Regions from separate parts of the Mesorhizobium sp. C395A genome, predicted to be linked through region 1. Evidence: predicted binding sites of a transcription regulator. Region 1 holds the regulator's gene; each other region holds the start of a gene.
What was found. The regulator HrcA, encoded in region 1, represses chaperone genes, less so after heat shock. The targets are predictions, from matches to a motif close to GTTAGCACTCNCNNNNNGNGAGTGCTAAC.
Positions count from the first base shown of each region.

Region 2: the regulator HrcA is predicted to act here: its motif matches at 5,108-5,136, upstream of groES (co-chaperone GroES).
Region 3: the regulator HrcA is predicted to act here: its motif matches at 4,906-4,934, upstream of groES (co-chaperone GroES).

Region 1 is NZ_CP100473.1:4,783,123-4,790,465, reverse strand. Features, by position in the region: gene NLY37_RS23325 (PQQ-dependent sugar dehydrogenase) at 1-916, opposite strand, end outside; gene NLY37_RS23320 (hypothetical protein) at 1,023-1,223, opposite strand; gene hrcA (heat-inducible transcriptional repressor HrcA) at 1,260-2,345, opposite strand; gene rph (ribonuclease PH) at 2,494-3,210, shown strand; gene NLY37_RS23305 (VOC family protein) at 3,401-3,811, shown strand; gene rdgB (RdgB/HAM1 family non-canonical purine NTP pyrophosphatase) at 3,811-4,458, shown strand; gene hemW (radical SAM family heme chaperone HemW) at 4,458-5,615, shown strand; gene NLY37_RS23290 (low molecular weight protein tyrosine phosphatase family protein) at 5,622-5,945, shown strand; partial or broken gene NLY37_RS23285 (EamA family transporter) at 6,135-6,269, shown strand; gene NLY37_RS23280 (hypothetical protein) at 6,349-6,534, opposite strand; gene rsmI (16S rRNA (cytidine(1402)-2'-O)-methyltransferase) at 6,706-7,343, shown strand, end outside.
Region 2 is NZ_CP100473.1:6,044,976-6,052,318, reverse strand. Features, by position in the region: gene bioB (biotin synthase BioB) at 1-731, shown strand, start outside; gene NLY37_RS29270 (8-amino-7-oxononanoate synthase) at 728-1,879, shown strand; gene bioD (dethiobiotin synthase) at 1,876-2,511, shown strand; gene NLY37_RS29260 (adenosylmethionine--8-amino-7-oxononanoate transaminase) at 2,511-3,776, shown strand; gene bioZ (3-oxopimeloyl-[acyl-carrier-protein] synthase BioZ) at 3,773-4,756, shown strand; gene groES (co-chaperone GroES) at 5,189-5,485, shown strand; gene groL (chaperonin GroEL) at 5,549-7,213, shown strand.
Region 3 is NZ_CP100473.1:1,006,765-1,014,107, reverse strand. Features, by position in the region: gene NLY37_RS05020 (AraC family transcriptional regulator) at 1-58, shown strand, start outside; gene NLY37_RS05015 (bifunctional helix-turn-helix transcriptional regulator/GNAT family N-acetyltransferase) at 65-1,000, opposite strand; gene NLY37_RS05010 (MFS transporter) at 1,080-2,267, opposite strand; gene NLY37_RS05005 (TetR/AcrR family transcriptional regulator) at 2,438-3,064, shown strand; gene NLY37_RS05000 (hypothetical protein) at 3,061-3,930, opposite strand; gene NLY37_RS04995 (class I SAM-dependent methyltransferase) at 4,013-4,810, shown strand; gene groES (co-chaperone GroES) at 4,996-5,292, shown strand; gene groL (chaperonin GroEL) at 5,357-7,012, shown strand; gene NLY37_RS04980 (TetR/AcrR family transcriptional regulator) at 7,084-7,343, opposite strand, start outside.

The sequences.
Region 1 (7,343 bases):
CCTTGACGGAGGTGGCATATTCGAACGGCACATCGTCGCCGAGACCGTCGCGCTCGTTGACGACACACCACAGCGCGCCGGTCGCCGGCTGCACGGTCATGCCCGAACAATTGCGCAGGCCGGTAGCGAGGATGCGGCCATTCTTGCCGTCGGGGCCGAAGGCCAGCACGTCGGCACGGCCATCCTCGGAACCCCAGGTGGCGCCGAGTGGCTGTGATTTTGCCCAGGCGTCAACGCCGCTATTCGGTGCCTTCCCCATGCCCTCCGCGACGTTAGATCCGGAGCCGACCGAGAGATACAGCGTCTTCCCGTCCGGCGAGAAGGCGATATCGCGGGTCCAGTGGCCGCCGGTAGGGATGTCGGAGACAATCGTCTCCGGTTCGCCGGAGGCTTTAAGGTCGCCGTCGCGATAGGCGTAGCGGACCACGCTGTCGTTGTTGGCGACGTAGACCCATTGCGGCTTGTCGCCAGGCGGGTAGAAGGCGATGCCATAGGGCTCGTTGAGATCGTCGGCAAAAATGCCCTCTTCGGCCGGCTTCGCGCTACCCTTGGCCAGCCGATAGACGCGGATCTGGTTGGCGTCACTGTCGGCGACGAACAGGTCGCCGTTCGGCGCCACGCGCACGACCCGCGGATTGGAAATGCCGGAAGCAACCAGTTCGGCCGAAAACCCAGGCAGCAGGACGGGCTTCGCGCCCTCGGGCCGATCGCCAAGGCCGGCGCTGTTGGAGGCGGATTCGGTGATGTTGGGTCTTTTCAGATCATCCGGCCTAATCAGCCGGCGCACACCTGGCTTGTCGGCCTTCCAGTCGCCGAAAGCGTCCTTGCCGGTCAGCAGCAGTTGATCAGCCTGCTGGGCGAAGGCGCTGGTGGCCAGAAGCAGGGCAAGGCCTGCGAAGCCGGCAATCCGGATCATGCTGTTCTCCTCGAACTCGCGCCGGTCGGCGCGTCACGACAAGGGAGATATTGTGCGGCCGCCGCAAAAGAGAAGCGTGCGCGCGCAGATTCGACGAGAGAACCGCTCAACTTTCCTCTTCGACGTCCAGATCGTCGTCGAGACGCTTTTCCAATGCGACGAGATCTTCCGGCAGCGGCAAGCCCATAGCGCGCATTTCGCGCAGTTTTTCGCGCAGCTGCTCCTGGATTTCGTGCTCGTCCTCCGGCTGGTTGACCATTTCTTCGAGCAGCATGCTGATCTGGGCCTTGAACGATTCAAGCGCCATTCTGCGCCCTCCTTTACGGTGATCCCGGCTTCGGAATTATCTTAACATCCGGGTAATCAATTGCGCCGTGTAGTCGACCATAGGCACGATGCGGGCATAATTCAGCCTGGTCGGGCCGATGACGCCGAGCGCGCCGACGACGCGGGCGTCCTTGTCGCGGTAAGGCGCCACGACCAGCGACGAGCCGGAGAGCGAGAACAGCTTGTTTTCCGAGCCGATGAAGATCCGCACGCCGGGGCCGTCCTCGGCGAGGTCGAGCAGCTGGATCAGCCCGTCCTGCGTCTCCAGATCCTCGAACAGGTGGCGCAGCAATTCGATATCGGCCTGGGCGGTGACGTTTTCGAGCAAATTGGCGCGGCCGCGCACGATAAGGCGCGCCGGCAGGCCGCTATCGGCGCCGGCCCACACCGCCAGGCCTTTCTCGACCAGGTCCTGCGACAGCGTGTCCAGCGCTGCCCGGGTCTCATCCTTGATACGGGCGATCTCGATGCGCGCCTCGGCGAGCGTGCGGCCCCTGATATGGGCGTTGAGGAAGTTGGAGGCCTCGTGCAGCTGCGAGACGGTGATGCCGGCCGGCAGGTCGACGACGCGGTTCTCGACATCGCCATTCTGCGACACCATCACCGCCAGCGCCTTGGTCGGCTCGAGCTGGATGAACTCGATGTGCTTCAGCGCCACTTCGTTCTTGGTGGCGAGCACCAGGCCGGCGCCGCGCGACATGCCCGACAGCATCTGGCTGGCCTCGGTCAGCATGTGTTCCAGCGTCGCGCCCGAGCCGGAGGCGCGCACCTGCGCCTCGATGACGCGGCGTTCCTCGTCGGAGAGATCGCCAAGCTCCATGAAGGCATCGACGAAGAAGCGCAGGCCGGTCTGCGTCGGCAGGCGCCCGGCCGAGATGTGCGGGGCATAGATCAGGCCGAGATGCTCGAGGTCGCTCATCACGTTGCGGATGGTGGCCGGCGACAGCGACGACGGCAGGATGCGCGACAGGCTGCGCGATCCCACAGGCTCACCGTCCTTCAGATAGGACTCGACAATGCGCCGAAAGATGTCGCGCGAACGCATGTCGAGCGACTGCAGCGCGGGCGCCAGCAAACTGGGTTCGGTGACTGCCTTGGTCATTCGAGCCAAAAACCTCCGGCTCAAGGATATAGACTTCCATCGCCCCCGCGCAACCCGGCGTCTATCTGGGGGCCTTTTCCTTTGCGCCATGGGCTGCATGCGTCTACAAGCCGCCGACGCAACCATAAAAGAACAGAAAGAGGCCTCGATGCGCCCTTCCAAACGCCAAGCCGACGAAATGCGCGCCATCTCCTTCGAGCGCGGCGTCTCCAAACACGCCGAAGGCTCGTGCCTGGTGAAATTCGGCGACACGCATGTGTTGTGCACGGCGAGCCTGGAGGAAAAGGTGCCGGGCTGGATGCGCAATTCCGGCAAGGGCTGGGTGACGGCGGAATACGGCATGCTGCCGCGTTCGACCGGCGAGCGCATGCGCCGTGAAGCCTCGGCCGGCAAGCAAGGCGGCCGCACGCTGGAAATCCAGCGGCTGATCGGCCGCTCCTTGCGCGCCGTCGTCGACCTGCAGGCGCTGGGCGAACAGCAGATCACCGTCGACTGCGACGTCATCCAGGCCGATGGCGGCACCCGCACGGCTTCGATCACCGGCGGCTGGGTGGCGCTCTACGATTGCCTGCGCTGGATGGAAGCGCGGCAGATGGCCAGTGTTGCCAAGGTGCTGAAGGACCATGTCGCGGCAATTTCCTGCGGCATCCATGACGGCCAGCCGGTCATCGACCTCGACTACATCGAGGATTCATCTGCCGGCACCGACGCCAATTTCGTCATGACCGGCAAGGGCGGCATCGTCGAGATCCAGGGCACCGCCGAGGGCGAGCCGTTCTCGGAAGGGCAGTTCGCGGAGCTGATGGGCCTGGCAAAGAAGGGCATTCAGCGGCTGGTGAGCTTGCAGCAGATGGCTGTGGCCTGATTGAATTTAACGTGATGACGTCGGCGATCCTTCACACCCCCCTCTGGCCTGCCGGCCATCTCCCCCGCAAGGGGGGAGATCAGAGGTCGCAACCGTTTTCGCCAACCATCAACGTTGAGACGCCGCCAGCGGAACTGCCAATCTCCCCCCTTGCGGGGGAGATGCCCGGCAGGGCAGAGGGGGGTGCCTCGTGACTCCCTCCGCGATTCTGGAATCGGCACTTTACGTCACTGATTTGCCGGCTGCCGAGACCTTCTACTCCGATGTCCTCGGCCTCCCTCTCCTCGGCAAGGTCGACGGCCGCCATCTCTTCTTCCGCTGCGGCCCGGGCGTGCTGCTGGTCTTCAATGCCGAAGCCACCAAAATCCCGCCGGCGCCCGATGCGCGGCTGAAAGTGCCGCCACATGGCACGGTCGGCGAGGGCCATCTCTGCTTTGCCGCAAGTGCGGATGAACTCGCACAGTGGAAGGCGCAACTTGAGGCGAAAAACATCGCCATCGAAAGCGAATTCGAATGGCCGCAGGGCGGGCGCTCGATCTACATACGCGACCCCTCGGGCAATTCGATCGAATTCGCCGAGCCAGGGATCTGGGGCCTTTGATGCATTCTCTCGATGGAAAGAAGATCGTCGTTGCCAGCCACAATGAAGGCAAGCTGCGCGAATTCGCCGACTTGATGGGTCCGTTCGGCTTCGAGGCGAAGTCGGCCAAGGACTACGGCCTGCCGGAACCGGAGGAGACCGGCACCACCTTCGAGGAAAACGCCTACATCAAGGCCTTCGCCGCGGCTAAGGCGACCGGCCTGCCGGCGCTGTCGGACGATTCGGGCCTGTGCGTCGACGCGCTCGACGGCGCCCCCGGCGTCTACACCGCCAATTGGGCCGAAGCTCCCGATGGCAGCCGCGACTTCGGCATGGCCATGCAGCGCACCGAAGTGGCCTTGCAGGAGGTCGGCGCCGCCAAGCCAGCGCAGCGCAAGGGGCGGTTCGTCGCCGTCATCTGCCTGGCCTTCCCCAATGGCGAGGCTGAATATTATCGCGGCGAGGCTGAGGGAACGCTGGTGTGGCCGCCGCGCGGCGAACTCGGCTTCGGCTACGACCCGGTGTTTTTGCCCGACGGTTTCGACAAGACGTTCGGCGAGATGAGCGCTGAGGAAAAACACGGCTGGAAGCCCGGTCAGCCGACGGCGCTGTCGCACCGCGCCCGCGCCTTCCAGAAATTCGCCCGCGCCAGGTTAGGCTCAGCTTAATGTCGCTGGACCGCAGCCCGGGCTTCGGCGTCTACATCCATTGGCCGTTCTGCGCGGCCAAATGCCCGTATTGCGACTTCAACAGCCATGTCCGTCACCAGCCGGTCGACCAGGAGCGCTTTGCCCGCGCCTTCGAGACCGAGCTGAAGACGATGCGCGAGCGGACCGGGGCGCGCGAGGTGACCAGTATCTTTCTCGGCGGCGGCACACCGTCGCTGATGCAGCCGCAGACGGTGGCGGCGGTGCTGGACGCCGTGGCGAAGAACTGGACGGTGCCCGACGGCATCGAGGTGACGCTGGAGGCCAATCCATCCTCGGTCGAGGCCGAGCGCTTTCGCGGCTACCGCGCCGCCGGCGTCAACCGCGTGTCGCTCGGCGTGCAGGCGCTGAACGACAAGGATCTGCGCTTCCTCGGCCGGCTGCACAATGTCGACGAGGCGCTGCATGCAATTGGCCTGGCACGGGACATATTCCCAAGACTTTCCTTCGACCTGATCTACGCCCGCCCCGGCCAGACGCTGGACGACTGGCAGGTGGAGCTCGAACAGGCGATCGGCCATGCCGCCGACCATCTGTCGCTCTACCAGCTGACCATCGAGGAAGGCACGCCGTTCCATGCGCTGCATGCGGCGCACAAGTTTACCGTTCCCGACAATGACCGGGCCGCCGATCTCTATGCGCTGACTCAGGAGGTCACCGCGGCGCATGGCCTGCCGGCCTATGAGATTTCCAACCACGCCAGGCCGGGCGCCGAGAGCCGGCACAATCTGACCTATTGGCGGTATGGCGAATATGTCGGCGTCGGACCGGGCGCGCATGGCCGCTTTATCGAGAACGGCCACCGTGTTGTGACGATCGCCGAGCGGATGCCGGAGACCTGGGCCAATCTGGTGGAGGCCAGGGGCCATGGCGTCACCGGCGGCGAGATCCTGACGCGCTCCGAAGAGGCCGACGAGTTCCTGCTGATGGGGCTGAGGTTGGCCGAAGGCATCGACCTTTCCCGCTACGAGGCGTTTTCCGGGCGCGGCCTGTCGAGCGCCCGGCTGACCGTGCTGCAGGATGAGGGGCTGGTGGCGCCGATCGGCAATGCCAGGCTACGCGCCACGCCAGCCGGCATGATCGTGCTCGATGCCGTGGTGGCGGATTTGGCGCGGTAGATCGCGATGAAGAACGTGCTGTTCGTCTGCAGCCAGAACCGCTTGCGCAGCCCGACCGCCGAGCAGGTGTTCTCCAAACGTAGGGATATCGAGGTCGCGTCGGCCGGCACCAACCACGACGCCCACACGCCGCTGACGCATGAGCTGGTCGCCTGGGCCGACATCGTCTTCGTGATGGAAAAGGCGCACCGCACCAAGCTGCAGAAGAAATTCAAGGAGAGCCTGAAGAAGGCCCGCGTCATCTGCCTCGACATCCCGGATGATTACGGATTCATGGATCCGGAGTTGGTGCGATTGCTGGAGGTGAGGGTGACGCGATACCTGGGCTGACTGATGTGGTTGGGGCGTTCCACGCCCGCGTTCGCCATCCTCGGGCTTCACCCGGGATTTGACCGCGAGGTTAAGGCGCTGCAGCGGTTCAGAATTCTGCGCCGCTGCATCCTTCGGCAGAGGTCACGGAATGGATCATAGGGTCTGCGCCGCGTCACTTCGCTCCTTGCTTCGCCCTAGGATGACGATGTTGCACCGATCGACAAACTAAGCGTCGTGCTTGAAGCGGCGCTTGCCGCGGTGTTTCTCGGCATGCGCCTCTCCGGTCCGGGCCGGCTTGGCGTCGCTCTTGTCCCGGCGGACGCTGTTCTGGTCGTTCATCGGATGCGGCGGCGCGCCTTCGCGGGCGCTCTTCGTTTCAAGACGGGTGATGAAGATATCGAAACGATTGGGCATCGTACGGTCAGTGCTCCGTCGTGCTGTCCGGTTTGTTGTCCGAAAGCCTGACATTCGTCGGCAAGGCGGTGGCCGTCCGACTGGCCAGGCCGGTGTCGCTTTCGGCGAGCGCACGCTTGCCCTTTCGCGCAGTGAAGCGCTTGCGCTCGGCATAATAGGGCTCGAAAACGTCCTGCAATTCCAGGCTGTCCATCCTGTCCTCCTCCTCAAGAGACTCAGGTATTCAATCCGCCAGCCACGCTTTCGTTCCCCACTGTGGCAAAGACATGGCCGCCGGGTTACATCGGCGTCAGGTTTGGCCCGACGTCGGGAGTTTTGCAACCCGGCGCGCGCCATGCCAAACAGGGCGAAATGGAGAGACCCGGTGACCGGCGAGAAACGCAGCTATGTGATCGGGCAGACCGAGATCGCAGTCCGGCCGCTGGCGCCGGCGCTGTATCTGGTGGCGACGCCGATCGGCAATCTCTCCGACATCACGCTGCGCGCGCTGGAAACGCTGGCGGCCGCCGACGTCGTCGCCTGCGAGGACACCCGCGTCTCGCGCGTGCTGCTCGACCGCTACGGCATCCGCCGCCGCACCACGGCCTATCATGAACACAATGCCGGCGAGGCCGGACCGAAGCTGATCGCGGCACTCGAGGCCGGGCAGAGCGTGGCGCTAATTTCGGATGCCGGCACGCCGCTGATCTCCGACCCAGGCTACCGGCTGGTCGGCGAAGCGCTGGAGCGCGGCCTGCGCGTGGTGCCGATCCCCGGCCCATCGGCGCCGCTGGCGGCGCTGACGGCGTCGGGCCTGCCGTCCGACGCCTTCCTGTTTGCCGGGTTTCTGCCGGTGAAATCTGGGCAGCGGCTGACAAAGCTCGAAACGTTCAGGGCGGTGCCGGCAACGCTGATCTTCTTCGAGTCGCCGCGTCGGCTGGCCGAAACGCTGGTCGCCATGGTCGAGGCGTTGGGCGGCGCGCGCAAGGCCGCCATCGGCCGCGAGCTGACCAAGACTTTTGA
Region 2 (7,343 bases), 1.3 Mb from region 1:
TGGATGTCAGGCGCGTCATCGCCGAAGCGACCAAGGCGCGTGATGCCGGCGCCACCCGTTATTGCATGGGCGCGGCCTGGCGAAACCCCAAGGCGCGCGACATGGATGCGGTGGTGGCGATGGTCGAAGGCGTCAAGGCGCTGGGCCTGGAGACCTGCATGACACTCGGCATGCTCGATCTTGAGCAAGCCGCTCGACTGAAGCAGGCGGGCCTCGACTACTACAACCACAACATCGATACGTCAGAACGCTACTATAGCGAGATCATCGGTACGCGGAGCTTTGCCGAGCGGCTCGAGACGCTTGACCACGTTCGCAAATCCGGCATCAAGGTCTGCTGTGGAGGCATTGTCGGCATGGGCGAGGAGCCGGTGGACCGGATCGACATGCTGGTGACGCTGGCCAATCTGCCGGAACATCCGCAAAGCGTTCCGATCAACATGCTGATCCCGATCGCCGGTACGCCGCTTGCAGACGCCAAGCCCATTGAGCCGATCGAATTCGTGCGCGTGATCGCGCTGGCGCGCATCATGATGCCGAAATCGCATGTCCGTCTGTCCGCCGGCCGCACCGCGATGACCGACGAGATGCAGGCGCTGTGCTTTTTTGCCGGCGCCAACTCGATCTTCTTCGGCGACACGCTGCTGACGGCGGACAATCCCGGTGAGGACAAGGATACCCTGCTGTTCCGGCGCCTTGGCATCGATCCGATGGAACTCGAGGCGCAATGAACGGGGCGCCGCTTGCCCGTTATGATGCGACCTTGCAGGGGCTAGCGCGCAAGGACCGGCTGCGGACGCTTTCGCCCCGCGCCGGGCTGGACTTCTCGTCGAACGACTATCTCGGGCTGGCCGCGTCCAGAAGACTTGGCGATGCGGTTGTGGCGGCGATTGCACGGGGCACGCCGGTTGGCGCCACCGGGTCGCGGCTGTTGCGCGGCAATGCACCGGAACACGAGCAGCTCGAGGCAGACGCGGCGGCATTCTTTGGAGCCGACCGCGCGCTGTTCTTCGGCAGCGGCTACATCGCCAACTTCGCTCTGCTGAGCGCCCTGCCGCAGAAGGGCGATCTTTTGGTTGTCGATGAGCTCGCCCATGCCAGCATGCATGAGGGTGCGCAGGCCGGGCGCGCACAGTTCGTGCTGGCCGCGCACAACGACGCCACCGCTGTCGAGGATGCGATTACACGTTGGCGCGTCGCAGGCGGCATGGGATGCGTCTGGATCGCGGTGGAAAGCCTTTACAGCATGGATGGCGACTGCGCGCCTTTGGAGAGCCTGGTCGCACTTGCCGATCGGCACGGCGCATTCATCGTCATTGATGAGGCGCATGCCACCGGCGTCTGGGGACCGGATGGCCGGGGGCTTGCCGCCGCTTTCGAGGGTCGCGACAACATCATAGCGCTCCACACCTGCGGCAAGGCGCTCGGCGCATCTGGTGGGCTCGTCACCGGGCCGAGGGCACTGTGCGAATATCTGATCAACCGTTGCCGGCCATTCATCTACGCAACCGCGCCATCGCCACTGATGGCGGTCGTGGCGCGCGAGGCACTCGCAATGCTCGCCGACGAGCCTATGCGGCGTGTTCAGCTGCATGAACGCGTCGCCAGCGCCGGCCGGTTGGTCAATCGCTGGGGTGTGACACCAAGTGGCTCTCAGATCCAGCCCTTAGTAATCGGCGATGTCAGGCGCACCATGGCAGTGGCGGCGCGCCTGCAGGCCCGCGGCTTCGACATACGCGGCGTTCGTCCTCCGACCGTGCCCGAGGGCACGTCGCGGCTGCGCATCTCACTGACGCTCAATATTGGCGAAGCCGACATTTCCGCCATGGTAGAGGCGCTGGTCGAGGTGTTGGCCCAAACATCACCGGAGGCGATATGACCCAACGCATCGTCATCACCGGAACGGATACCGGAGTTGGCAAGACCGTGTTTGCGGCTGGGCTCGCCGGTTTGCTGGACGGCTTTTACTGGAAACCGGTGCAATCGGGCCTCGACGGCGAGACCGACAGCGAGGTTGTCGCGCGGCTTGCCGGCTTGCCCTCAGAGCGCGTGCTGCCGGAAGCCTACCGCTTGCGGAGCCCGCTGTCGCCGCATCGTTCGGCCGAGATCGACGGCGTGGCGATCAAGGCTGCCGATCTTGCTTTTCCCGTCCTACCGACGCCGCTCGTCATCGAAGGCTCCGGCGGCCTAATGGTGCCGCTCAACCGGCGCACAAGGTTAATCGACATCTTCGCTGAATGGCGGCTGCCCGTTATTCTGTGCGCCCGCACCACACTCGGCACCATCAACCACACCTTGCTATCGGTCGAGGCGCTCCGCGCCCGCTCCATCCCGTTGGCGGGCATCGCTTTCATCGGCGATGAGATGGCCGATACGCAACGGACCATCGTGGAATTCAGCGGTGCCCCGCAGCTCGGCAGGCTGCCGCACCTCGATGTGCTGACGGGCAAAACACTGAGGGACGCAATGGTTGCCGGCTTCGCCTTCGCCTCGATTACTGGAGGTGACTGATGTCGCAGTCTCATGTGTGGCATCCCTTCACCCAGCACGCACTCGAGCCTGCGATCCCAGAAATCGTCCTGACTGAGGGCGCCTATCTCCACAGGGCCGACGGCGCCCGCATCCTGGACGCCATCTCCTCCTGGTGGGTCGTCACACATGGCCACCGCCATCCCCGCATCATGAAGGCAATCGAGACAACCGCGTCGAGCCTCGACCAGATTATCTTTGCGGGCTTCACGCACGAGCCGGCAGAGCGCTTGGCCAAGGCGCTTGTCGGCCTCGCTCCCGCTGGACTCGACTGGGTGTTCTATTCCGACAGTGGCTCGACCTCAGTCGAAGTCGCGCTGAAGATGGCGCTCGGTTATTTCCGCAACATCGGCGCGCCGCGCTCGCGCATCGTCGTCATGGAGCACAGCTATCATGGTGACACGATTGGAACGATGAGCGTCGGTGCGCGTGGCGTGTTCAACGCCGCCTATGAACCCTTGCTGTTCGAGGTCGACATCATCCCCTTTCCGGCCGCGGGGCACGAGCAGGAGACGCTGGATCGTTTCGAGGCTGTGACCCGCGATCGACGAGCCGCAGCCTTGATCGTCGAGCCGCTGGTGCTGGGCGCCGGCGGCATGCTGATGTATCCAGCATCGGTTCTGGCCGAATTGAAGAAGATCACTGAGGCCTCCGGCTCGCTGCTGATCGCCGACGAGGTGATGACCGGCTGGGGACGCACCGGAACCATGTTCGCCTGCGAGCAGGCATCGATTTCTCCAGATATCCTGTGCACCTCCAAAGGCTTGACCGGCGGCACCATCCCGCTGGCCGTAACGCTTGTCACCGATGCCATCTTCCGGGCGCACTATTCCGAGGACCGGAAGAAGACGTTTTTCCATTCGAGCTCCTACACCGCCAATCCGATTGCCTGTGCGGCAGCACTCGCCAATGTCGAGATCTGGCGCGACGAGCCAGTTGCCGGGCAGATCACGGCCTTGAGCGTGATGCAGGCCGTCGGGCTGCAACGCTTCCGGGACAATCCATATTTTGCCGACTGTCGAGCCACGGGAACGATCGCGGCGCTCGACCTGCGAACCGGTTCAGCAGGTTATCTCGCCGAGATTGGTCCGAAGCTGCGCGCTTTCTTCCTCGAGCGCGGCCTGCTTGTGCGCCCGCTCGGCAATGTCCTCTACCTTCTGCCACCCTATTGCATCGCAGGCGACGAGCTCGAACGACTCTATGACGCCATCGAGGAGGCCGGGGAACGCTTCGGGTCAAGGCCATGAGCAAGTCGTCGCGCATTCTCGGACTTGGCCATCACGTGCCTGGGCGCAAGGTGGCCAATGCCGAGATCGAGAGCAATCTCGGCCTCGAGCCGGGCTGGATCGAAAGGCGTACCGGAATCCGTTCGCGCTTCTGGGCAACGGACGAAGACACGCTGTCGGGTCTTGCCACCCGGGCTGGCGACATGGCGCTGGTGAACGCCGGTATTGCGCGCCACGACATCGGTCTGCTGTTGCTTGCCACCTCGACGCCCGACCATCTTCTGCCGCCAAGCGCGCCGCTGGTCGCACACAAGCTTGGCCTTGGCCGCGCAGGCGCGGTCGATCTGACCGGCGCCTGCGCCGGTTTCATCTATGCGCTCATGTTTGCGGACGGGTTCACCCGCCTGCATGGCAAACCAGCGCTGGTCATCGCCGCCAACATCCTCAGCCGCCGCATCAATCCAGCCGAGCGCGCGAGCTCAGTCTTGTTCGCCGATGCCGCCGGCGCCCTGGTGATCGGTCAGTGCGATGATGCTGATCGGGGCATTCTCGGTGCCTCGGTGGCTTCGGACGGCTCGCGCTACGGGCTGATCCAGATTCCCGCAGGAGGAAGCAACACGCCGTTCCATGGCGACCTCGACCTCGGGCAGACCCGGATGACGATGACCGACGGGCCCGAAGTGTTCGCAAAGGCCGTCGAGATGATGACCGATTGCTCGACAGCCGCGCTAGCCACTGCGGGAGTGCGGCCACACAATGTCGGCCGGTTTGTGCCGCATCAGGCCAATACTCGGATTTTCGGCGCGGTCGGAAGAAACCTCGGCATTGCGGACCAAGCAATTGTCAAGACGATTGCCGAATACGGCAACTCTTCGGCCGCGACGGTCCCGCTGTCGCTCTCGCTCGCCAACCAGATGAAGCCATTCCAGCCAGGAGAGAAAATCCTTCTGGCGGCGGCGGGTGCGGGTCTCAGCGGCGGCGCTCTCGTGGTTGGAATCTAAGCCGGCCGGCTCACGCGCGCAGGATTGGTCATGAACGGCAATAGGAGCAACAGAACCAATGCCAAAAAATGGCCTTCTGAAGCTCGACATGACCAAGCTGACGCAGCACGACCCGTGCGAGCCTCTGGATGAGTTCAAATGCAACACCCGTTGCACCAATCGTACCATCTGAATAAAGCTCAATTACAAAGGGTGAGCCGCCCCATATATGTCGGATACCCGACATTGTTCACATAAAAGGCTCGATGCTTACACGCTCTTTGCTGCCTGCTCTTTGCTGTCTTCTCTTTTCTCTTTGCTCTTTGCTCTTCCGTCTTGACTAGCAGGAGCCTGCGGCTTATTCATTGCCGCGTTAGCACTCGCTTCGGCTGAGTGCTAGGCATGCTCCGGCAACGGAGCACCGTTCAACATCCGCACCAAGGAAATCCAAAAATGGCAAAGTCGAATTTCCGGCCGCTGCATGACCGCGTGGTCGTACGCCGGGTCGAATCCGAATCCAAGACCGCCGGCGGGATCATCATCCCGGATACGGCGAAGGAAAAGCCGCAGGAAGGCGAGATCATCGCCGTCGGCTCCGGCGCTCGCGACGAAGCCGGCAAGCTGGTCCCGCTGGACGTCAAGGCCGGCGACCGCATCCTGTTCGGCAAGTGGTCGGGCACCGAAGTCAAGCTCAATGGCGAAGACCTTCTGATCATGAAGGAATCCGACATTATGGGCATCATCGGCTGATTATCGGCCTCACCGTCAACTGAATTTCGGGCTTGATCGCAAGCCCCTGCCAGGAGCTAAAAAATGGCTGCCAAAGACGTAAAATTCTCCCGCGACGCGCGCGAGCGCATGCTTCACGGCATCAACATCCTCGCCGACGCGGTGAAGGTGACCCTCGGTCCCAAGGGCCGCAACGTCGTCATCGACAAGTCGTTCGGCGCACCGCGCATCACCAAGGACGGCGTCACCGTCGCCAAGGAAATCGAACTTTCCGACAAGTTCGAAAACATGGGCGCGCAGATGATCCGCGAAGTTGCTTCGAAGACCAACGACATCGCCGGTGATGGCACCACGACCGCGACCGTTCTGGCGCAGTCGATCGTCCAGGAAGGTAACAAGGCGGTTGCCGCCGGCATGAACCCGATGGACCTGAAGCGCGGCATCGACCTGGCCGTGACCGAAGTGGTCGCGGCTCTCGGCAACGCTGCCAAGAAGATCAAGACCTCCGAGGAAGTTGCCCAGGTCGGCACGATCGCCGGCAATGGCGACGAGTCGGTCGGCAAGATGATCGCCGAAGCGATGCAGAAGGTCGGCAATGAAGGCGTCATCACGGTTGAAGAAGCCAAGACCGCCGAGACCGAGCTGGAAGTCGTCGAAGGCATGCAGTTCGACCGCGGCTATCTCTCGCCCTACTTCGTCACCAACGCCGACAAGATGGTTGCCGAGCTCGAGGACGTCTACATCCTCCTGCACGAGAAGAAGCTGTCCAACCTCCAGGCCATGCTGCCGGTTCTCGAAGCCGTCGTGCAGACCTCTAAGCCGCTGCTCATCATCTCGGAAGACGTCGAAGGCGAGGCTCTGGCCACGCTGGTCGTCAACAAGCTGCGCGGTGGCCTGAAGATCGCCGCCGTCAAGGCGCCGGGCTTCGGTGATCGCCGCAAGGCCATGCTGGAAGACATCGCCATCCTCACCGGTGGCCAGGTCATTTCGGAAGACCTCGGCATCAAGCTCGAGAATGTCGGCCTCAACATGCTCGGCCGCGCCAAGAAGGTGTCGATCTCCAAGGAGAACACCACCATCGTCGACGGCGCCGGCAAGAAGGACGAGATCCAGGGCCGCGTTGCCCAGATCAAGCAGCAGATCGAAGAGACCACGTCGGACTACGACAAGGAGAAGCTGCAGGAACGTCTGGCGAAGCTCGCGGGCGGCGTCGCGGTGATCCGCGTCGGCGGCGCGACGGAAGTCGAAGTCAAGGAAAAGAAGGACCGCGTCGATGACGCCCTCAACGCGACCCGCGCGGCCGTGGAAGAAGGCATCGTTGCAGGCGGCGGCGTCGCACTGCTGCGCGCTTCGGCCAACATCAAGGTCACCGGCGTCAATGCCGACCAGGCTGCCGGCATCAACATCGTTCGTCGTGCACTGCAGGCTCCGGCCCGTCAGATCGCTTCGAACGCAGGTGCTGAAGCTTCGATCGTTGCCGGCAAGATCCTCGACAACAAGGGCGCGACCTACGGCTACAACGCCCAGACCGGCGAGTATGGCGACATGATCGCCATGGGCATCGTCGACCCGGTCAAGGTCGTTCGCACCGCTCTCCAGGACGCGGCTTCGGTCGCCGGCCTGCTCGTCACCACCGAAGCCATGATCGCGGAGGCTCCGAAGAAGGAGTCAGCTGGCGGCGGCATACCTGGCGGCATGGGCGGCGGCGGCATGGGCGGCATGGGCGGGATGGGCGGTATGGATTTTTAATCCAGCCCCTATCAACTTACAGCGGACAGGGCGGCAGCAATGCCGCCCTTTCCTTGTGTGCCGAACATGATCGAAACCTTGGAGTGCGTCCCGAGGATCTCGTTCGAGCCTCACCGCATGGTCGAGAATT
Region 3 (7,343 bases), 2.6 Mb from region 1:
GGAGTTCGATCCGCGCAGCGGCAATGGCGGACTGGAGATATGGGTCCCGGTGGCCTGAACGCCGCTACAGCTCCAGGTTCCAGTTCTGGCCGACCAGATCCTTGCCGAAGGCGTGATGGCGCTCTTCGTCCACCAGCCTGAAGCCGGCACTCTCGTAGATGTGGCGGGCGGCGGTCAGGATGTCGTTGGTCCATAGGGTCAGCGTCGTGTAGCCCTTGGCACGAGCAAAGCCGATGCACTCCTGAACCAGCCGCTTGCCGATGCCGAGGCCGCGCGCCGATGGTTCGACATAGAGCAGGCGCAGCTTCGCCACCGCGTCGGATTTGCGCACGACGAAGACCGAGCCGACCACCTCCCCTTGCCGTTCGGCAATCCAGCTGCGTTCCCATTCTGGATCGAAGGATTTTACGAAGGCGCCGAGGATTTCGGCGACCAGCGCCTCGTAGGTTTCGTCCCAGCCATAGTCCTGTGCGTAGATCTGTCCTTGGCGGCGCACCACCCAGCCGATGTCGCCGACCTGCAAGGGGCGCAGCAAATACGGCACTTTGGACTCCGGGCTGTCGCCCAGGAGTTGCTGCACCGTCTGCATGGCCTTGACCAGCCGGTCCTGTTCGGCAGCAGGAAGCCGCTCCAGCAAGGCCGCGACCTGGTCGTGCGAAGCCCGGTTCAGCGGCGCGAAGGCCTGCCGCCCCACCGGCGTCAGCGTGATCGACGACTGCCGCGCATCCGACGCCAGCGGCGCGCGCGCAATCAGCTGCAGGTGCTCGAACTTCTTCAGGAGCCGGCTGACATAACCGGCGTCGAGGCCGAGATCGCGGATGAGATCGCTGGCGGTCAGGCCATCGCGATGCGCCAGTTCGTAGAGCACCCGCGCCTCGGTCAGCGAGAAGTCGCTTTTCAGCAGGCCTTCGTCGAGCAGACCTATCTGGCGGGTGTAGAAGCGGTTGAAAGCCCGCACCGCGTCGATGCGTTCCTTGCCGGGTTGATGATGGATCGTCATGGGAAGCCTCCTGCCCCATCAACGATCGGTCATTTATTTGACTTAGTCAAGTATCGAGGAGATGCTCCCCGGTCGTGTCTCAGGCGATGGCGCGGCGGCGCCGTGCGATCAGGACGAACAGGCCGAGCAGCACAACGCTGGCCGCAGCACTGGCGGCGGCAAATTCCGGCACCGGCCGAAAATCCTTGCCGTCGATCAGCAGCGATGCCGCGACCGGGCCGATCGCCAGACCGAAAAGCTGGGCCGCCGGCACCAGAAGCACGGCCGTGCGCGTCTCGTCGGCGGTGATCGCCAGCCGGATCTGATAGGGCACGATGAACAGAAGGATGAAGCCCATGATCAAGGCCGCGACCCAGAAAACCGTCAGGCCGGGGCTGCCGGCGAGCATCACGGAACTGGCGACGGCGACCACGCCGATCGCCACGATGGCGAAGCGGTAATCGATGCGCGCCTCGAAGACGGTAGCCGTCATTGCGCCCAGCACCTGCAATGCGAGGTTGGCCGAGACGATCAGGCCGACGGTGCGGCCATCGATGCCGTATTGTGCGCCAAGTGGCTCGAGAAACGCCCAGACCGAGCCGAAGAACATGAAGTAGCAGAAGACGCTCAGCAAAGCGGCAAGCGAAGGAACGGTCAGCACATTGCTGAACTGTTCCTCCTTGGGCAGGTCGGCATAGCTATCCGGGACGATGAAGGCGACGGCCACCGAGGCGATGCAGACGACGGCAAGAACGATGAAGCCGCCCGCCGATCCGGCGGCCGGGATGACGTAAAGCGCCAGCAGCAGGGCAAGGGCGCATTGCGCCAGGGTCTGAAGGGTGACGAAGAAGCCGCCGATGCGCTCGGCCCGGCGTGAACGGGCGATCAGTTCCGTGGCGACCGCCACCAGCCCACCCTCGGCGAGGCCTGCCACCGCGCGGGCGGCAATCAGCGAGGTCGAGGTCAGCGCATAGGCGGTCGCCCCGTTCGCCAGCGCCAGCAAGAGCAGAAGGACGGCACTTTTCAAGCGCATATTGTGGGCGGACAGCATCATGGCGATGGCCGCCGATCCGATGCCGATGGCGATCATCTCCGCCGTGGCGACCAGCGCGAGTTCGTCACCGCTGACATGCCCTTCGGTGTAGAGCGCGCCGAGAAGCACCGGCTGCAGCCCGAGAATGAGCAGGCCGACCGAGCCGATCCACAATGCCGAGGCGAGTTGCGCCCCAGTGGGGTTGCCGACCAGCCAGTCGCCGTTCCCGGCATCCGCGTTACCAGCAGAAGTCACGGTCGCCTCCCAACGTCCTTGCCTGACGGCAAAAAAACTGACAGTCTGTCAGCATTTAGAAACTGATACTCGATCATATTCGTTTGTCAATCAGTAGCGGGACTTGGCACCAACAAGGCTGGGGATGGTCTTGGCGATCGAATGGTCTGGGCGATCGAGAGGATGGCGGCATGAACGAAGCAGTGCAGATGACGACCGAACCGAGGCGCAGGCCCAAACAGGAGCGCAGCCGCGAGCGCATCGACGCCATCCTGTCGACGACCATGCGGCTGATCGGCGAGAAAGGCATCGACGCCGTCACCATGAAGGAAGTCGGCGCACAGGCCGGCGGGCCGATCGCCACCGTCTATCATTACTTCCCCAACAAGTCGGCGATCCTGGCGATGCTCTACGAGCGATTCTCCGAAGTGAGCCGCGCCCGGCTTGCCGCGATCGTTGCCGACGTCGGCGGGCTGAGCGACGTTATCGCTGCGGCCGACCGGCTGCTCGACGACTACTATGAGCGCGTCGCCGGCGACCCCGCCATTCAGGACCTGCAAAACGCCATCCAGGCTGACAAGGCGCTGAAGAATCTCGACATCGCCGAAACCCGGCGCCAGGCGACGATGTTCTGCGACCATGTCGGCCCCTTTCTCGCGCCAGAGCGACGCAATGAGTTCGGCCGTATGGTTTTCCTGATCTTCCAGCTGGCCGGCGGCGTCGTGCGCATGGCGCTGACCCAGAACCAGGAGGAAAGCCGCCACACCATCGAGGACTACCGGTCGATCATCCATACGCAGCTGGGGTTGTTCCTCTAGCGCCCGATTCGACCCCGTCCGGTCTGGTGGATGAGGTTTTCGAAGCCGTCGGCCAGGTTGGCGGTGCCGGCGGCAACGATCTTCGACAGGTTCCTGGCGCGACCTGGGGTCTTGTTGGCATCGAGCAGCACCGCCCTGCCCTCATGCAGGACAAAGTCGAATTTGCCATAGTCGAAGCCCAGCTTCCGACGCAAGGCGCGCAGTTCGTCGGGAACCGCAACCGGCTCCCGGCGGACGGTGTCGTCGCCCTTGACCAGACGCTGCGGCGAGACATAGCGGGTGCAGCGCTCCCGATCGCCGCAGAATATCCAGAACCGTGCCGCAAACCCGTCGGGCTCGATTTCGGGAATGAATTTTTCCACGATCAGGTCGGCACGCCTGAAAATCTCCGGCGCCACATCGGCCAGCGAGGCATGCACCTGATAGCGGTCGAAGGTCTGCGCGCCCGGAAAAGGCACTGCCTTGCCGGCGCGAACGGATTTTCGGTTGAGCTGCTCCTCGGGCGTCCCCCAATGATTGAGGTTGCTCTTGACGATGACCTGGCCGCTCCAGTTGGCACCCTCCTCGAGGATCGCACCGCTGATGCGGCGCTTGGAAATGTCGGTTGCACCAAGATTGAGACAAATCGGAAATCCGCGCGCGTAGTCGACATAGTCCGATGGCGTCACTGTCGCGTCGACATGCAGGACGGCAATATCGGCGTTATGACTTGCCGAGGGTCCACGCATGATCTGCACGGAGTGACCGCGCCGTTTCAACTCCGCCAGGACGTCGAACAGCATGTAGGGGCTGTGCTGGCGCAGCAGGAGGCCCCGCCGGCTCTGGAAGCGGTCAAATTCATGCGTTATGACGGCAATGCGGGCCATGGCCTTTCCTGCATGAGGTAACTCGCAAGGCAACCAACAGCCTGGAAGGAAATATGTCCAGCCTTTCCCCAAACCGTTCCGCATGACTGAGCATTGGGACGCAATTCGCCGTCATTGGCGGCTTCTCGGGTCGCCGCTGTGTCCGCCCCCGGAAGCTGTCGCCGCCTATGAGCGCGAACTTAGGCTGCAATCAGTCGATGTGGTGCTGCTCGGGGTCACGCCGGAGCTTGCCGGCCTCGGAAGGACCATGCTCGCGATCGACGAGTCCACTGCCATGATATCGGGCATCTGGCCGGGCGATACCGCCTCACGCAAGGCGGTGATCGGCAACTGGCTGGAGTTGCCGCTGGGCGACGAAAGCGCCGGGGCGGTGATCGGCGACGGCTGCCTGTCGGCGCTGGACTCCTCGGTTGCACGGCAGGCGCTGCTTGCCGAGATCGCGCGTGTACTGAAGTCCGGTGGGCGGGCTGCATTGCGCGCCTATGCAAGTCCTCAGGTACAGGATGATCTGCAGGAGGTCCGGGCGCTGACGCTTTCCGGTGGTGTCGCGACCTTCCACGAACTCAAATGGCGCATTGCCATGGCTTGTGCAGGCAGCGATCCCGACCGCGCCATTCCGGTGCGGGCGATCCTCGATGCCTTCGATGCGCTGTTTGCCGACCGGGAGGCCCTTGCCGCGACGACCGGATGGGAGATGCCGGTGATCGGCACCATCGATGTCTATGCGAATTCGCAGACTGTCTACAGTTTCGCCCCGGCGGCGACGCTGGTCGAAGAGGCGAGCCGGTTTTTCGGCCGTGTCCGCCTCGCACCGACAGGGGCTTATGGGCTGGCGGAACGATGCCCGCTTCTGGTGCTTGAATCGCCGCGGCGCCCGTAGGGTCTGCCGTCGGATCGCGGCACGGCTCCAATTGGCACAATTGTGCTCACCGTTCGCCTTGACTCTCGAAAGCCACGCGCTTATTTCAGCGCGACGTTAGCACTCTCTCCAGGTGAGTGCTAACGCACATCCGGCACCGCCGGATCGAGGAACAGCTCTCACCGTTCTCATTCGAGGAAGAAAAAATGGCAAAGTCGAAGTTCCGCCCGCTTCATGACCGCGTGGTCGTACGCCGGGTCGAATCCGAATCCAAGACCGCCGGCGGGATCATCATCCCGGATACGGCAAAGGAAAAGCCGCAGGAAGGCGAGATCATCGCCGTCGGCTCCGGCGCTCGCGACGAAGCCGGCAAGCTGGTCCCGCTGGACGTCAAGGCCGGCGACCGCATCCTGTTCGGCAAGTGGTCGGGCACCGAAGTCAAGCTCAATGGCGAAGACCTTCTGATCATGAAGGAATCCGACATTATGGGCATCATCGGCTGATTATCGGCCTCACCGTCAACTGAATTTCGGGCTTGATCGCAAGCCCCCTGCCAGGAGCTAAAAAATGGCTGCTAAAGACGTAAAATTCTCCCGCGACGCCCGCGAGCGCATGCTGCGCGGCGTCAACATCCTCGCCGACGCAGTGAAGGTCACGCTCGGCCCCAAGGGCCGCAACGTCGTCATCGACAAGTCGTTCGGCGCACCGCGCATCACCAAGGACGGCGTCACCGTCGCCAAGGAAATCGAGCTTGAAGACAAGTTCGAAAACATGGGCGCGCAGATGGTCCGCGAAGTTGCTTCGAAGACCAACGACATCGCCGGCGACGGCACCACGACCGCGACCGTCCTGGCGCAGTCGATCGTCCAGGAAGGCCACAAGGCCGTTGCCGCCGGCATGAACCCGATGGACCTGAAGCGCGGCATCGACCTGGCCGTGACCGAAGTCGTCGCGGCTCTCGGCAAGGCTGCCAAGAAGATCAAGACCTCCGAGGAAGTTGCCCAGGTCGGCACGATCTCCGCCAATGGCGACGAGTCGGTCGGCGCCATGATCGCCGAAGCGATGCAGAAGGTCGGCAATGAAGGGGTCATCACGGTTGAAGAAGCCAAGACCGCCGAGACCGAGCTGGAAGTCGTCGAAGGCATGCAGTTCGACCGCGGCTATCTCTCGCCCTACTTCGTCACCAACGCCGACAAGATGGTTGCCGAGCTCGAGGACGTCTACATCCTCCTGCACGAGAAGAAGCTCTCCAACCTCCAGGCCATGCTGCCGGTTCTCGAAGCCGTCGTGCAGACCTCAAAGCCGCTGCTCATCATCTCGGAAGACGTCGAAGGCGAGGCTCTGGCCACGCTGGTTGTCAACAAGCTGCGCGGCGGCCTGAAGATCGCCGCCGTCAAGGCGCCGGGCTTCGGTGATCGCCGCAAGGCCATGCTGGAAGACATTGCCATCCTCACCGGTGGCCAGGTCATCTCGGAAGACCTCGGCATCAAGCTCGAGAATGTCGGCCTCAACATGCTCGGCCGCGCCAAGAAGGTGTCGATCTCCAAGGAGAACACCACCATCGTCGACGGCGCCGGCAAGAAGGCCGAGATCCAGGGCCGCGTTGCCCAGATCAAGCAGCAGATCGAAGAGACCACGTCGGACTACGACAAGGAGAAGCTGCAGGAACGTCTGGCGAAGCTCGCCGGCGGCGTTGCGGTGATCCGTGTCGGCGGCGCGACGGAAGTCGAAGTCAAGGAAAAGAAGGACCGCGTCGATGACGCTCTCAACGCGACCCGCGCGGCCGTGGAAGAAGGCATCGTTGCAGGCGGCGGCGTCGCTCTCCTGCGCGCTTCGGCCAACATCAAGGTCACCGGCGTCAATGCCGACCAGGCTGCCGGCATCAACATCGTTCGCCGTGCGCTGCAGGCTCCGGCCCGCCAGATCGCGGCCAACGCGGGTGCCGAAGCTTCGATCGTTGCCGGCAAGATCCTCGACAACAAGGGCGCGACCTACGGCTACAACGCCCAGACCGGCGAGTATGGCGACATGATCGCCATGGGCATCGTTGACCCGGTCAAGGTCGTTCGTACCGCTCTCCAGGACGCGGCTTCGGTCGCCGGCCTGCTCGTCACCACCGAAGCCATGATCGCGGAGGCTCCCAAGAAGGAGTCTGCTGGCGGCGGCATGCCTGGCGGCATGGGCGGCGGCGGCATGGGCGGCATGGGCGGCATGGATTTCTAATCCAAGCTATCTGGCTTATGCATACGGAAAGGGCGCCGAGAGGCGCCCTTTTTGTTTTGGAAAGCGGATGGTTAGGCGGCGCTGTCCGCCTGCCGCGCAACCTTGCCTGCAAGCACCGCCTGCTCGACAAGCGCCGCCACCTCGTCGGCCACCACCAGCACCGGGCCACGATCGCGGGTGGCCCTCGCAATCACCATCAGCCCTTCCAGCGAGGATTCGACCAGCAGTGCCAGGGCATGCGCCCGGCGTTCGGGCACTCCTGCCCTGACAAAGGCCTGTCGCAGCAAGCCGATCCATTGCTCGAAAGCCGATCGGCAGAGTTCCGCCAGTT